2 regions of the Streptosporangium sp. NPDC004379 genome follow, and region 1 is predicted to be linked to the other one. Evidence: predicted binding sites of a transcription regulator. Region 1 holds the regulator's gene; the other holds the start of a gene.

Region 1 (7,275 bases):
CTCGGACATAGGCGGGCCTTTCGGCCTGTTCGCCTCCAGATATCGGAGTGTGACTTCTACGCCATGGTATCCGCGACGGGACCCGTGACGCCTCCCGGTTATCAGCCGGGAGGCCAGTTCAGGCCGCGCCCGCCGAGCACGTGTCCGTGCACGTGGAAGACGGTCTGACCGGCGCCGGGACCGGTGTTGAAGACCAGCCGGTAGCCGGACTCGGCGATCCCCTCCTGCTCGGCGACCTCGTGGGCGGCCCTGATCACCTCGTCGGTGAGCCCGTCGTCGGCGGCGGCCAGGGCCGCGGCGGTGGGGTAGTGCTCCTTCGGCACCACGAGCACGTGGGTCGGCGCCTTCGGGTCGACGTCACGGAAGGCCAGCGTGCGGCCGGTCTCGTGCACGATCCGCGCGGGGATCTCCTTGGCCACGATCCTGCAGAACAGGCAGTCGGCTTCACTCACCATGCGGGCACCCTATCCGGTCCGGGCGTTGCCAATCGGTGATGGTCCACGCCCAGCGAAGAAAGATCCACACGGATATGGTGGGTGTGCAAAACTTCAACAACTACAGACCATTGCGATTCGCACGACATGGCCGCCGGGCCGAGGACACGACTGGGTCATGCCCCCTAATGAACCGGAAGAGCGTAAACCCTCTGGGAAGGCCGAGCGTCCCACTGATGTGACCACCGAGACCCTCGTGGCCGACAGGTCGCTCGGGGCGGTGCCCGTCGGCTGGGACGCCGATGCGGCCGTTACCGCGCTCTACAGCGCGCACTACCGGTCGCTCGTGCGTCTCGCTGTCCTGCTCGTCCGCGATGTGGCAACCGCGGAGGAGGTCGTACAGGACGCGTTCGTCGCCATCCACGGCGCCTGGCGCCGCCTGCGCGACACCGACAAGGCACTCGCCTACCTGCGCCAATCGGTCGTCAACCGATCTCGCTCCGTGCTGCGGCACCGGGCGGTCGTGGAGAAGTACGCCCCCAAGGGCATGCCGGACGCGCCGAGCGCCGAGAACGGCGCGATCGGCGAGTTCGAGCGCTCCGCCGTCATCGAGGCGCTACGCGCCCTGCCCGCCCGGCAGCGCGAAGCACTGGTCCTGCGCTACTACGGTGATCTGTCCGAAGCACAGATCGCCCACGCGATGGGAATCAGCAAAGGCGCGGTCAAGAGCCACACGGCTCGTGGCATGGCCGCCCTACGAACCACACTGGAGCAACTGTCATGACCGAGTCCCCCGATGAGCACGGCGAGCTGCTGCGCCGTGCCCTCAACGCGGAGGCGAACTCGGTCGTTCCCTCCCCCGACGGGCTGGAGATCATCCGGGCCCGGATCGAGCGGCGCGGGCTGCGCGGACTCCGCGGGCTGGTGTGGTGGCGCGTCGGCGCCTCCGTCACTGGAGCGGTCCTTGGCGCGGCGACCGTCGTGATGATGGTCCCCCAGCTGCGCGAACAGGTGATCCAGGAGGTCTACAGCGGTGAGGTGAACTTCACCCAGTCCACCGCGCCCGACATGTCGGCCACCTCGCGCCCGCCGTCGAACAACGACAACCGGGTCCCGGCCGTCCCCAGGACGTCCAGCCCCCCGCCCCCGCCCGAGCCGACGACCGAGCGCTCCAGGAGCGCCGCGCCGAACACGAAGGCGACCCCCACGCCCAGGGCGACCCCCACGCCGAAGCCCACTCCGTCGGACGGCTGCCCCACGGTGCCGGGCGACGTCACCGAGGAGTGCCCGCCCACGCCGACCGCGGCGCCCGAGCCCACCGGTGAGACGGAGAGTCCGTGCCCACCCGCCGGCTGCTCCCAGCCGGACGAGCAGCAGCCCCCGGCTCCGAGCGAGGGCGTGCCCACCCCGGTGAGCCACTGACCGGCGCCGGTCCCCCGGTCGGCTGAGCCGCCGGCCGGGGGCCGGTCCGCCGCGCGGCCGGCCGGGAGTGCGTGCGACCGGTCCGCCGCATGCCCGGACGGCCCGGCCGTGCGGCCGGGCGGGGAGGGCCACCGCGGGCGGCGGGGCACGGCCGTACCGCCGTGCGCCTACCAGCGGCCGGTACGCGCCTGAAGCACCGCCGCGGCCGCGACCCCGGCCGTCGAGGTGCGCAGCACCGTCGGCCCGAGCAGCGCCGGGGCGGCTCCGGCGGCGCGGAAGGCGGTGATCTCCTCCTCGGAGACCCCGCCCTCGGGGCCGACGACCACCACGATGTCCCCGTCGGCGGGCAGCGGAAGCCCGGACAGCGGGGAGGCGGCCTCCTCGTGCAGCACGACGCCCAGCGCCGCCGCCGACAGCAGGTCCGCGACCTCGGCGGTCCTCGCGAGGCCGGTCACCTCGGGCAGGTGGAAGCGGCGTGACTGCTTGGCCGCCTCACGGGCCGTGGAACGCCAGCGGGCCAGCGACTTCGCCGCCCGCTCCCCCTTCCACTGGGTGACGGAGCGGGCCGCGGCCCAGGGCACGATCACATCCACCCCGGCCTCGGTCATCATCTCCACGGCCAGCTCGCCCCGGTCGCCCTTGGGCAGGCCCTGGACGACGACCAGGCGGGGACGCGGCGCGGGCACCTCGTAGCGGCGCAGCACCCGCACCCGCAGGGAGTCCTTGCCGGCGTCGTCCACCACGCACTCCGCCACGACGCCCGCGCCGTCGGTCACGTCGAGCCGTTCCCCGGCACGCAGCCGCCGTACGGCCGCCGCGTGCCTGCCCTCCGGACCGGCGAGCGTGAACCCCTCCCGGCCCAGATCGGCCGCGTCGGCCAGGAAGACCGGCGCCGTCATGCGGCGGGGACGCCGCGGCGGGTCCGGCGGGCGCCGCCCGCGACCCCCCGGAGGACGCCGCTGCGGGCCGGACAGGCGCCGCCCGCGACCCCCGGCAGGACGCCACGGCGGACCCGGGAGGCCCCGCCCGCGGCTCCCCGGAGGGCGCCGGGGACCGCCGGGTCAGCGGCCATTGAAGGCGTCCCGCAGGCGGGAGAAGAAGCCCTGCTGGCCCGGCGCGAACTTGCCGGGCGGGCGCTCCTCGCCGCGCAGCCTGGCGAGCTCGCGCAGCAGCTCCTCCTGTGCGGGGTCGAGCTTGACGGGGGTCTCGACGTTGATGTGGACCAGCAGGTCTCCGCGGCCGGTCTCGTTGAGCCGCTGGACGCCGCGGCCGTAGAGCGGAATCGTCTGGCCGGACTGGCTGCCGGGCCGGATGTCCAGCTCCTCGGTGCCGTCGAGGGTCTCCATGACCAGGACGGTGCCGAGCGCGGCGGCCGTCATCGGGATCTGCACGGTGCAGTGCAGGTCGTCGCCCCGGCGCTCGAAGACCTCGTGCGGCCGCTCGACGATCTCTAGGAACAGGTCGCCGGGCGGGCCGCCGCCGGGGCCGACCTCGCCCTCGCCGGCGAGCTGGATGTGGGTGCCGTCCTCGACGCCCGCGGGGATGCGGACCTTGATGGTCCGCCGGGTGCGGACCCGGCCGTCACCGGAGCACTCCTGGCAGGGGTTGCGGATGATCGAGCCGAACCCGCCGCACTGGGGGCAGGGCCGGGACGTCATGACCTGGCCGAGGAAGGACCGGGTGACCTGGGAGACCTCACCGCGGCCGTGGCACATGTCGCAGGTGTCGGGGTGGGTGCCGGGCGCGGCGCCCGCACCCGAGCAGACCTCGCAGAGCACGGCGGTGTCGACGACCAGCTCGCGGGTGGTGCCGAAGGCCGCCTCGCGCAGGTCCAGCTCCACCCGGATGGTGGCGTTGCGGCCCCGGCGGGCGCGCGAGCGCGGCCCGCGACCGCCGCCGCCGGCCGCCGCGCCGAAGAAGGCGTCCATGATGTCGCTGAACGGGAAGCCCGCGCCGAAGCCCCCGGCGCCCGCGCCCCCGCCGGGAGCGAACGGATCGGCACCCATGTCGTACATCTGCCGCTTGCTGGGATCGGACAGGACCTCGTAGGCCTGCGTGATCTCCTTGAACCTCTCCTGTGTCTCAGGATCGGGGTTCACATCGGGGTGCAGCTCGCGCGCCAGCCTGCGGTAGGCCTTCTTGATCTCCTCCGCACTGGCGTCACGGCGTACCCCGAGGGTGCCGTAGTAGTCGCTCTTAGCCACTTAGTTGACCTCTTAGGATGCAGCCAGGATCTGGCTGACGTAGCGTGCCACCGCGCGCACCGCGCCCATCGTGACCGGGTAGTCCATTCGCGTCGGGCCCAGCACGCCGAGCCGGGCCAGTTGCTTGTCTCCCGAACCGTACCCGGCGGCGACGATGGACGTGCCCTGGAGACCGGTGTAGGGGTTCTCCGAGCCGATCCGCACCGTCAGCGCCGACAGGTCCGAGGTTTCTCCGAGCAGGCGCATCAGCACGACCTGCTCCTCCAGGGCCTCCAGGACGTCGCGGAGACCGACGCTGAAGTCGGCTCCCGCGAGGTTGGCGGCCCCGGCGAAGACGATCTTCTCATCGTGCCGTTCGACCAGCGACTCCAGCAGCACCGACAGGATCGTGGTGGCGAACGGGCGGTCCTCGATCGGAAGCCCCGAGGGCAGGTCGGCGACCTTGTCGGGGACCTTGGCCAGCCCGCAGCCGTCGAGCGAGGCGTTGAGCGTCGCGCGCAGGTGCGCGACGCGGGTCTCGTCGACCCCCTCGGGCAGCTCGACGACGCGCTGCTCGACCCGGCCGGTGTTGGTGATGAGGACGAACATCAGCCGCCGCTCGTTCAGCGGGACCAGCTCGACGTGCCGGACCGTGGAGTGCGTCAGCGTGGGGTACTGCACCACGGCGACCTGGCGGGTGAGCTGCGCCAGCAGCCGCACCGTGCGGGTCACGACGTCGTCGATGTCCACCGCGCCGGCGAGGAAGCTCTCGATCGCTCTCCGCTCCGCGCCCGACAGCGGCTTGACCTGGGAGAGCCGGTCCACGAACAGCCGGTAGCCCTTGTCGGTGGGCACCCGCCCCGCGCTGGTGTGCGGCTGGGCGATGTATCCCTGCTCCTCCAGCACCGCCATGTCGTTGCGGATGGTGGCGGGCGAGACGCCGAGGTTGTGCCGCTCGGCGAGTGCCTTCGACCCCACCGGCTCGTTGGTGGACACGTAGTCCTCGACGATGGCCCGAAGCACCGCAAGCCTGCGGTCATCGACCAACGTGCTCACCTCCTTGCCCTGCGCCGAACCGGGAACGCGGAGTCTGGCACTCTGTGTTCCCGAGTGCCAAGTGTACGGCTCCTGCCGACGGGGTGCGATAAGGCGGCGGCCCTTTGCTAGCGTCCTCTGGATCGGTGAGGCGTGAGGAGGTGCGGTCGGCGTGTACGAGCGCGACGTGCTGGCGGGGAACTGGCGGCGTCCGGGCAGGGGGAGGATCCCGCAGGTCCCCGCCGAGATCGACCTGGTCGTGGAGGACGCCGACGGCGGATTCTGCGGCGCCGTGGTGGCCTGCGACAAGGAATCCGTCACCCTGGAGGACCGCTTCGGGCGGCGGCGCGTGTTCCCGCTGGAACCCGCCGCGTTCCTGCTGGAGGGCCGGGTCGTGACCCTGGTACGGCCGGCCGCCGCGCCCCGCGCCCCGCGGCGCAGCGCCTCCGGCTCCATCGCCGTGGAGGGCCTGCGGGCCCGGGTGGCCAGGGAGAGCCGGATCTACGTCGAGGGCGTGCACGACGCCGCGCTGGTGGAGAAGGTCTGGGGTCACGACCTGCGCGTCGAGGGTGTGGTGGTGGAGTACCTCGAAGGGGTCGACCACCTGCCGGAGATCGTCGAGGAGTTCGAGCCGGGCCCGGAGCGCCGCCTGGGCGTGCTGGTCGACCACCTGGTCGCCGGGTCCAAGGAGAGCCGGATCGCCGACCGGGTGGCCTCGCCGTACGTGCTGGTGGCCGGGCACCCGTTCGTGGACGTCTGGCAGGCGGTCAAGCCGTCGGTGCTGGGCATCGGCGCCTGGCCGCGGGTGCCGCGCGGCGTGCCGTGGAAGGAGGGGGTCGTCGCCGCCCTGGGCTGGGACCTCGCCCCGGCCGACGCCTGGCGGCGCATCCTCGGCTCGGTCACCACCTACGCCGACCTGGAGCCGGAGCTCCTCGGCCCGGTCGAGCGGCTCATCGACTTCGTGACCGCCCCGCCGGAGGACGTCTGAGACCGGCCGTGACCGGCCGAGCCCGCCGCCGTCCCCGCCGGGGCCGGGCGCGGCCGGCGAGGTCCACGGGATGACGGCCGAGACCGGAGCCCGGCGCGACCGGCGAGGTTCGCGGGATGACGGCCGAGACCGGGCCCGGTGCGGCCAGGTGAGGTCAGGTGAGGTCGCGGACCAGGGCGTCGGCCAGCAGCCGGCCGCGCAGCGTCAGCACCGCCCGGCCCGCCTTGAACGGCTCGACCTCCAGCAGCCCGTCGGCCAGCGCCCGGGCGGCCACCGGCGGCCGCTCGATCTCCGCCAGGGGGAAGCCCCGGGCGAGCCGCAGCTCCAGCATCAGCCGCTCGACCGCCCGGTCCTCGTCCGACAGCACCTCGCGGGCGTGGGCGGGTGAGACGCCCTCGGCCAGGCGGCGGGCGTAGGCGGCCGGGTGCTTGACGTTCCACCAGCGGGTGCCGCCCACGTGGCTGTGCGCGCCGGGGCCGACGCCCCACCAGTCGCCGCCGGTCCAGTAGAGCAGGTTGTGCCGGCAGCGCGCGGCCTCCGAGGTCGCCCAGTTGGACACCTCGTACCACTCGAAACCCGCCTCGGCGAGCATGACGTCGGCGATGAGGTAGCGGTCGGCCGCCACGTCGTCGTCGGGCATCGGCAGCTCACCGCGCCTGATCCTGGCCGCCAGGCGGGTGCCGTCCTCCACGATCAGCGAGTAGGCCGACACGTGGTCGGGCCCCGCCTCGATCGCCGCGGCCAGCGAGGTCCGCCAGTCGTCGTCGCTCTCACCGGGCGTGCCGTAGATCAGGTCGAGGTTGACGTGGCCGAACCCGGCCTCCCTCGCCTCCCGTACGGCGTGCGCCGCCCGGCCCGGGGTGTGGCGGCGCTCCAGCACCCGCAGCACGTGCTCGCGGGCGCTCTGCATGCCGAAGCTCACCCGGGTGAACCCTCCGTCGCGCAGTCCGGCGAGGTAGGCGCGGTCCACCGACTCCGGGTTGGCCTCGGTGGTCACCTCGGCGCCGGGGGCGAGCCCGAACTCCTCGTCGATGGCGCCGAGGATGCGGACCAGGTCGGCCGCGGGCAGCAGGGTGGGGGTGCCACCGCCGAAGAACACCGTCTCGACCGGCAGGTCGGCGTCGCCGAGGGCGGCCCGCGCCCGCCGCACCTCCGCGACGGCGGTCGCGGCGTAGTCGGCGTGCGAGGCGCCGGGACCCAGCTCGGAGGCGGT
Region 2 (7,275 bases), 380 kb from region 1:
GCGGATCACTGGGCGCGGAGGTAATAAATCCATGTGACCGGCGTGGGTTTACCGCGGGCCGGCCGCCCGTCCGGCCGCGTACCCCACGCCGGGTACGCGGCCGGGCCGCATCCGGTGCGGCGCGGTGCGGCACGGAGGGACCGGTCGGGCCGGTCGGGCCGGTCCACGACGCCCGCCGTACGGCGGGGCCGGGTCGTACGGCCGGGCCGGGCGGCCCGCCGGGTGGTCAGATCCGGCGCAGGGCCTCGGTGAGGCTCGACAGGCCCACCGGGCCCAGCTCCAGCGCCGCGGTGTGCCAGCGCCGCAGGTCGAAGCCGGCGCCCAGCCGCTGCCGGGCCTCCTCGCGGGCGGCCAGCCAGGCGCGCTCGCCCAGCTTGTAGGAGGGGGCCTGCGCGGGCCAGCCGAAGTAGCGGACCACCTCGTTGTGCACCCGGTGCGGCTCGCAGCGGCCGCGGTCCCGCAGCACCTCGCACGCCCGCTCGAAGGTCCACCGGGAACCGTCGGGCAGCGGCAGGTCCAGGTGGACGCCGAGGTCGATGACGACCCGGGCCGCCCGCAGGGCCGACCCGGCCAGCATGCCCAGCCGGGTGCCCGGCTCGTCGAACCAGCCCAGCTCGTCGGCGAGCCGCTCGGCGTACAGCGCCCAGCCCTCGCCGTGCCCGCTCACCCAGGAGGCCAGGCCGAAGCGCGACAGGCCCTCGCCGACGACCCGCGTGGTGCCGATCTGGAGGTGGTGACCTGGGACGCCCTCGTGGAAGACGGTGGTCAGCTCGTTCCAGACCTCGAACCGGTTCCGGTCCGGGGTCACCGGCCAGTTGGTACGGCCCGGCCGGGACAGGTCCTCGCTGGGGCTCATGTAGGAGGCCGCGCCCGCGCTGGCGTCGAAGGACAGCACGACGTCCACCCGCCGCAGCGGCTCGGCGATGTCGAAGTGGGTGCCGTGCAGCCGCTCGATCGCCCGGTCGTGGCGCTCCTGCAGCCACTCCCGGTAGGCGTCCCGCCCCTCGACGTAGCAGGTCTCGTTGAGGATCGCGGTCGCCTCCTCCACCGAGGCGCCCGGCCGCACCCGGTCGGCCTCGGCGGCCAGCTCGGCCTCGATGCGGGCCAGCTCGGCCCAGCCCCACTCGTAGGCGTCGGCCAGGTCGATGTCGGCGCCGAGCTGGAGGCGCGAGTGCACGGCGTACCGCTCGGCGCCCACCCCGTCGGCCTCGCTCGCCCGGGGCGTGTACTCCTCGCGCAGGTAGCGGGCGGCCTCGGCGTAGCCCGCGTGCGCGGCGTCGGCGCTGTCGGCGAGCTCGTCCCGGAGCGGGCCGTCGCCGTAGGCGTCCACCAGGGACCGGTGCGTGCGGTCCTCCGCGAAGCGCGCGGCCTGGACGGCCGACTCCAGCGCCTGCCGGCGCGCGGCGCGCAGCCCCTGGTCCAGTCCGGCGGAGAGGCTCGCCTGCCAGCCCCGGAGCATCCCCGGGATGGCCGCGAGCCGCGTCGCGACGTCGCGCCACTCGTCCTCGGTGCGGTGCGGCAGCAGGTCGGTGCTCTCCCACAGCTCGCAGACCAGTCCGAACGGCGCGCGCACCGCGCGGAGGTGCTCGCCGGTCTCGTGCAGGGCCAGCTCGGCCTCCAGCCGTTCCCGCAGGTGGGCGGCGGCCCGCACGTCGGCCTCGCCGAGCGGCTCCAGGGAGGAGAGCCTGGCCAGGGTGTCCTTCATCAGCGCCGCGCGGGCGGCGTGACCCTCCGGGCTGTAGTCGGTGGCCGGGGCGAACGGGACGTCCACGCCCTCCATGCCGGCGCCGACCGGGTCGAGGGCCGCCGAACGGGTCACGTACTCATCGCAGAGCGCAAAAATCGGGCTGGTCATCCCGGCACTTTAACCGACCGGTACGCCGGGGAGCCCGGCGTACTCCGGGTGGCCGGGCCCGTCGGCCCGGCCACCCGGAGGGAACGGTCCTCAGCGCTTCCAGAACGGCCTGCGCCTGCCGGATCCGCCCGGCTCACCCGAGCCACCGGGGCCACCCGAGCCACCGGGGCCACCCGAGCCACCCGAGCCGCCGGGGCCACCCGAGCCGCCGGGGCCGCCGGGGTCCCGGAGGGCGGACAACGCCTCGACGGCCCTGCGCCACAGCGCGTCCGGGTCGCCGCCGGCCTGCAGCTCCTCGGCCAGGGCCGCGAGTTCGGCGTGACCGCCCAGGTAGGCGGCGAGGGCGGAGAGACGGCTGCCCAGATCGTCCAGGTAGCGCAGCTTCGCCGGGGCCGGGAGGGACTCCGCGGCGCGCAGCCGCTCCAGCTCCTCGCCGAGCCGGACCCGCAGCGTCTCCGACCGCCGGGCCGTACCGGACGCCCGCGGGGCCGGAGCCTTCGCCGCGCGGGCGGGCGAGCCGGGGCGGCCCGCCGTACCGCTCGGCGGGCCGCTCGGCGGGGCGCCCATCGCGCGCGCGAAGCCGGGGGCCGAAGCGGAACCCGGGGCGGGAGCGAAGGCCACGGGAGGACCTGACGGGGCGGGGCCGCCGGGCGCCGGCATCGGCCCGGAGGCGGCGGCCGGCATCATGGGCATCGCGGCCTGCATCATCGCCATCGGCGCGCCGCCCGCGCCCTCCCAGCCCGAGGGCGGTTCCACCGGCTGGATCACGCGGTGCTCCGGACCGCCCTCGGCGACCACCCTGGAGTCGACCGCGACGAAGGCGGTGAACCGGCAGAGCACGCCGTACCCGAGGGAGGTCGTCACGATCTCCTCCTCCAGCGACCGGTCCCCGACGGCGTAGCGGTCCTCCAGCTCGCGCAGCCGGGCGCGCGCCCAGATCGCCCGCACGGCCGGGTTGCCGCCGCGGACGCCGGTGACCCTGCGCTCCCACGGCCGCCCGGCCTCGTCCAGCCCGCGGACGGTCAGCGCCCCGGCGGCGTCCCCCCGGTACCGGCCGTGGACGGTCAGCGGCACGCCGTGGTGGATCGAACCGAGGCGGCCGGTCGTGTCCGGGACGACGTCGAGCCCGTCGGCGTCGAGGGACAGGTCGGTGACCAGCGGGGAGGCGATCCTGCGGTGGATGTGCTCCATCGCCTCGTCCAGCCGGTCCTCCGACTCCACCAGTTCGCAGCGGCCCGCGCCGAGCCCGGCCAGTCTGCCGAGGAACCCGGCGTTGACCGCGCGGTCGATGCCGACCGTGTGCACCCGCGTCTCCGCCAGGCCGCCGCCGATCCGCTCCAGGATCTGGTCCTCGTTGCCGACCTGGCCGTCGGTCACCAGGACCAGGACTCGGTCGGCCGGCCCGGCCGGTACGGCGCCGGCCGACCCGGCGGGGTCCCCGGACGCTCCGGGACGTCCGGGCGACACGGGCTCCGGGCGGCCGTTCAGCAGCGCGACGGCCTCCTCCAGCGGGGACAGCATCTCGGTGCCGCCGCGCGCCTCCAGCCGGGCCAGGTGCTCGACCGCCCGGTAACGGTTGCGGTCGGTCGCCTCCACCAGCCCCTCGCCCAGTCCGGGCGGCCGTTCCACCACGTGGTCGAAGGACAGCACGGCGAACCGGTCGCCGGTGGTGAGCGTGTCGACGATGCGGGCGGCGGCCCGCCGGGCGGCGACCATCTTCCAGCCGCCCATGCTGCCCGAGCGGTCGAGGACGAGCACGACGTCCTTGGGGCCGGCGGCGGCGGGGGCCGGTCCGGGCACGACGGTCAGCGTGAACGTCCCCCCGGACGCTCCGGCGGCTCCGGCCGTATCGGCGGCTCCGGTCGTGCCGGATGGCGTTCCGCCCGCGCCGGGGACCTGCCCTGCCGTTTCGGCGCCCGCCCCGTCCGCACCGGAGGCCGCCCCGTCCGCACCGGCGGACGGCCCGTGCGCTCCGGAGGCCGGTCCGGCCGGGTCGGGGACCAGTGTCAGGGAGGTCGAGGCGTCGAAGGCCAGGCGCAGGACGAAGTCGCGGTCCAGCCGTTCGCCGGGCCGCAGGCTGACCGTGACGCCCTCCCCGCCGTCCTCCTGGAGGACCGCGTGCAGGCTGGAACGGATCTCCCGCAGCTCCAGCCCGGCGGGATCGACGGTGACCGAGAGCGAGAGGCGTACCGGGGCCGGGAAACCGGGCAGCAGCACCGGGGGCGAGATCCGGGAGGCGTCCGGGACCGCGTCGGTGTCCGGGGACCGGCCGTCGCCGGACCGCTCACCGTCGAGCGGGGCGCCGGGGATGTAACGGGGGGCCACGACCAGCGGGAAGCGGAAGGTCGCGGCGCCGTCCTCGTACGGCAGCGGCTGGCTGAGCGTCAGGCGTACGGTGACCCGCTCGCCGGGCACGAGGTTGCCGACCCGGATGGTGAAGACGTCGGGCCGGTCCTCCTCGGCGATCGCGGCCCGCCTGCCCTCGGCGAGGGCCCGGTCGTAGTCGGCCCTGGCCTGGCCCCGCTCCTTGAGGATCCCCTCGACGACCCGGCCGTCGGCCTCCATCCGGAAGGCCGTGACGGCGGCCCGGTCGGGCAGCGGGAAGACGTAGGTGGCCTCCAGTGCGACGTCGTGGGGGTTGCGGAAGACCTGGGTCACCTCGGCCCCGGCGACCAGCCCGGACACCGCGGCGGTGACGTCCACGGCATCGAGCGGCAGGTTGCCGCGTTCGGTGGCGAGCGCGCCCAGCCCGGTGTCCGGTACCGGCGCGTACTCCTCCGGGCTGAGCGTTCCTATCGAGCTGATCATGACTGCTCTCCTTCCGGAGGGACGAGGTCGTGTTCACGCAGGACCGCGAGGAGCGCCCGGGAGGCGGCGCCGATCGCGGTGAGGTCGTCCGGGGAGGGCGCGCGGCCGCCGTCGAGCAGCAGCGTCACGCCCGGTGCGAGCCGTACGCCGTGGACGGCCACGGCCTGCGGCACGCCCGGGGGCGGGGCGGGGGCCCGCGGTCCCGGCGGGGTGGACGGCCCGGCGGGCGCGTCCGGTGCCGGCGGCCTCGCGGCGGCGGGAGGGGATGGGGGCGGCCCGGCTTCCGGGAGCGGCGCGGGTCGTGCCCCGGCGGGGTGGGGTGCGCGCCGGAGGGACCGCCCGGCGGTCCCGGGCGTCGCCGGGCGCGGGGGAGGGGTGGGTGCGGTGACGGGCGGCCGGCCGGTGGGTGACCGCGGGATGCCTGGCGGTGCACCAGGCGGCGCGGCGGGCGACGGGGGAGGGGTGGCCCCGGCGCCGGTCGCGGCGGGTGGCTCGGCCCAGAAGCGCGGGCGCGCGGGACGTGGTGGGACGGGCGGTGCGGCCGGCGGCCCGGAAGACCCGGGGATGTCGGCGATCGCCTCCAGCGTCCGGTCGGTGGCCCCCGCCAGCTCGGTCTGGATCTCGGCGACGGTCCGGCCCTCGGCCTGACGCCGCTTGACGGCGACGAGCTGGAGCAGGTGGCGCCTGCCGTACAGGGCGACGCGGCCCCTGCGGGTCAGGGGCGGGTCGAGGAGCCCGATCGTGGTGTACCACCGGATGAGGCGCTCGTTGGGTGCGTCCCGGACACGCCCGCTGAGCTGGGCGGTGGGACCCAGCAGGGTCGTCGCCCGCTCGGCCAGCTCACCGATCGTCCACTCCATGGCCTCCATGCCTCCACAGTGACACTGTCATCGTGACACTGTCAACATAAGGAGCGCTTCGATGGGTATGGCCGTTTCCGACATAGAGGGACATAAAGCCAAAACGGGGAGATATCTCATGTCCACGATCACCAGCCCGCTCACTCCCGAGAACAAGAAGGTCGTCGGCGAGACCCTCCAGGGCTCACTCGTCGACCTGCTGAACCTCTCGCTCCTGGGCAAGCAGGCGCACTGGAACGTGATCGGCCACAACTTCCGCTCCCTGCACCTGCAGCTCGACGAGATCGTCGCGGCCGCCCGGGAGCACGCCGACACCGTCGCCGAGCGCGCGGTGGCCCTGGGATGCAACCCCGACGGCCGGCCGTCCACGCTGGCCAACACGAACGAGCTGCAGCAGATGGAAGCGGGCTACATCAACGACGGCAAGGTCGTCGCCGCGATGACGGACATCCTCGGGTCCATGATCCGCAGGATGCGCGAGCGCGTCGCCGCCACCGAGGAGCCGGACCCGGTGACCCAGGACATCCTCATCACGATCACCCAGGACCTGGAGAAGCACCACTGGATGCTGGAGGCCCAGCGCTAGGCCGCCTCTCCGCGCCGGACCCGTCCGGCACGTCCCCGGCGCTCCGGCCCGGCCAGGGCCGGGGCGCACTCCCGGGCGCCCCGGCCGCCGGGGCGCCTTTCCACGCCCGGTCCCGCCGACACCGGATCCGCCTCGCCGGCGTCCGGGCCCGCCGGTACGGGGTCCGCCCTCGTCCGTGCCCGGCTCCGCTTCGTCCGTGCCCGGCCCCGCCGACACCGGATCCGTCTCGCTATGTGATCACTGCCGCGCTAGATTGCGGCATGCCCGGAAACGCCCCCCGCACCCCCGGAAACACATCCCAGCCGCCGGGAAACGCCCCCGAGCCGCCGGGGAACGCCTCCTCCGCGTCCGAGGACGCTTCCTCCGTCACCGGAGACGCCGCCCGGCCGCGGCTCGCCGTACCGGTTCGCGCCTCGCTCGGGCGGATGTTCACCGGTCCCCCCGGTCTCATGATGATCCCGCTGGCCGCGTTCGCCTGCGCCTGCCTGCTGTACGGCGCCAGCGCGCCCGGGGGCCACCTGACGGAGGTGGGCTCCGGAATCCTGCTGGGCCTCACCGTGGCCGTCGCCTGGGTGCCGCGCTTCCTGGCGGGGCTGCTGCGGCCGGAGGGCCGCCCCGGCCTGCTCCGGCACCGGGCGCGCTGGGCCGCACTGCCGGTCATGGGGGCGGTGACCGCCGCGCTCATCGGCTTCCACGTCCCCTACGACGTGCGGTTCGCCCTGTCCGAACCCGGCCTGGAGCGCCTGGCCCAGGAGATGACGGCCGGGAACGGGCCCGCGTACCACGAGGGGTGGGTGGGGCTCTACCCCGTGTACGCCAGGCGGGTGGACGGCGATGTGATCTTCATGGTCAGGAACACCGGCTTCCTGGGCACGCACGGCTTCGCCTGGAGCCCCCCGGGCGGCCCGCCGCACCGCCACGAAGGCGGCTACACGCACCTGCGCGGCCCCTGGTACGAGTGGCGCGCCGACTTCTGAGCCGTCTCGTCGCGGCGGCCGCACATCAGTTCTCGCCGCCGCCGAGCCAGACGAGGTCGGAGTCGAGGCGCAGGGCGGCGCGCTCGGCGTTCGTCCAGCTGCCGAACCCGTGACCGTCCGCGCCGACGGTCGCCGCCGTGCCGTCCGGCAGCTCCAGCCCGTACGGCAGCACCCGCTCACGGCCCTTCA

The links. Region 1 encodes HrcA, which represses chaperone genes, less so after heat shock. Its sites were predicted from a motif close to TTGGCACTCTCNNNNNGAGAGTGCCAA; they were not measured.
Region 2: the regulator HrcA is predicted to act here: its motif matches at 5,542-5,568, upstream of ACFYSC_RS01205 (DNA starvation/stationary phase protection protein).

The regions. Positions count from the first base shown of each region.
Region 1 is NZ_JBIAMC010000001.1:672,067-679,341, forward strand. Features, by position in the region: gene ACFYSC_RS02980 (PhoH family protein) at 1-9, opposite strand, end outside; gene ACFYSC_RS02985 (histidine triad nucleotide-binding protein) at 102-452, opposite strand; gene ACFYSC_RS02990 (SigE family RNA polymerase sigma factor) at 613-1,218, shown strand; gene ACFYSC_RS02995 (hypothetical protein) at 1,215-1,856, shown strand; gene ACFYSC_RS03000 (16S rRNA (uracil(1498)-N(3))-methyltransferase) at 2,024-2,755, opposite strand; gene dnaJ (molecular chaperone DnaJ) at 2,918-4,060, opposite strand; gene hrcA (heat-inducible transcriptional repressor HrcA) at 4,073-5,086, opposite strand; gene ACFYSC_RS03015 (DUF3097 domain-containing protein) at 5,247-6,062, shown strand; gene hemW (radical SAM family heme chaperone HemW) at 6,217-7,275, opposite strand, start outside.
Region 2 is NZ_JBIAMC010000001.1:296,651-303,925, reverse strand. Features, by position in the region: gene ACFYSC_RS01220 (DUF885 domain-containing protein) at 227-1,855, opposite strand; gene ACFYSC_RS01215 (VIT domain-containing protein) at 1,946-4,663, opposite strand; gene ACFYSC_RS01210 (MerR family transcriptional regulator) at 4,660-5,532, opposite strand; gene ACFYSC_RS01205 (DNA starvation/stationary phase protection protein) at 5,642-6,109, shown strand; gene ACFYSC_RS01200 (hypothetical protein) at 6,535-7,086, shown strand; gene ACFYSC_RS01195 (hypothetical protein) at 7,112-7,275, opposite strand, start outside.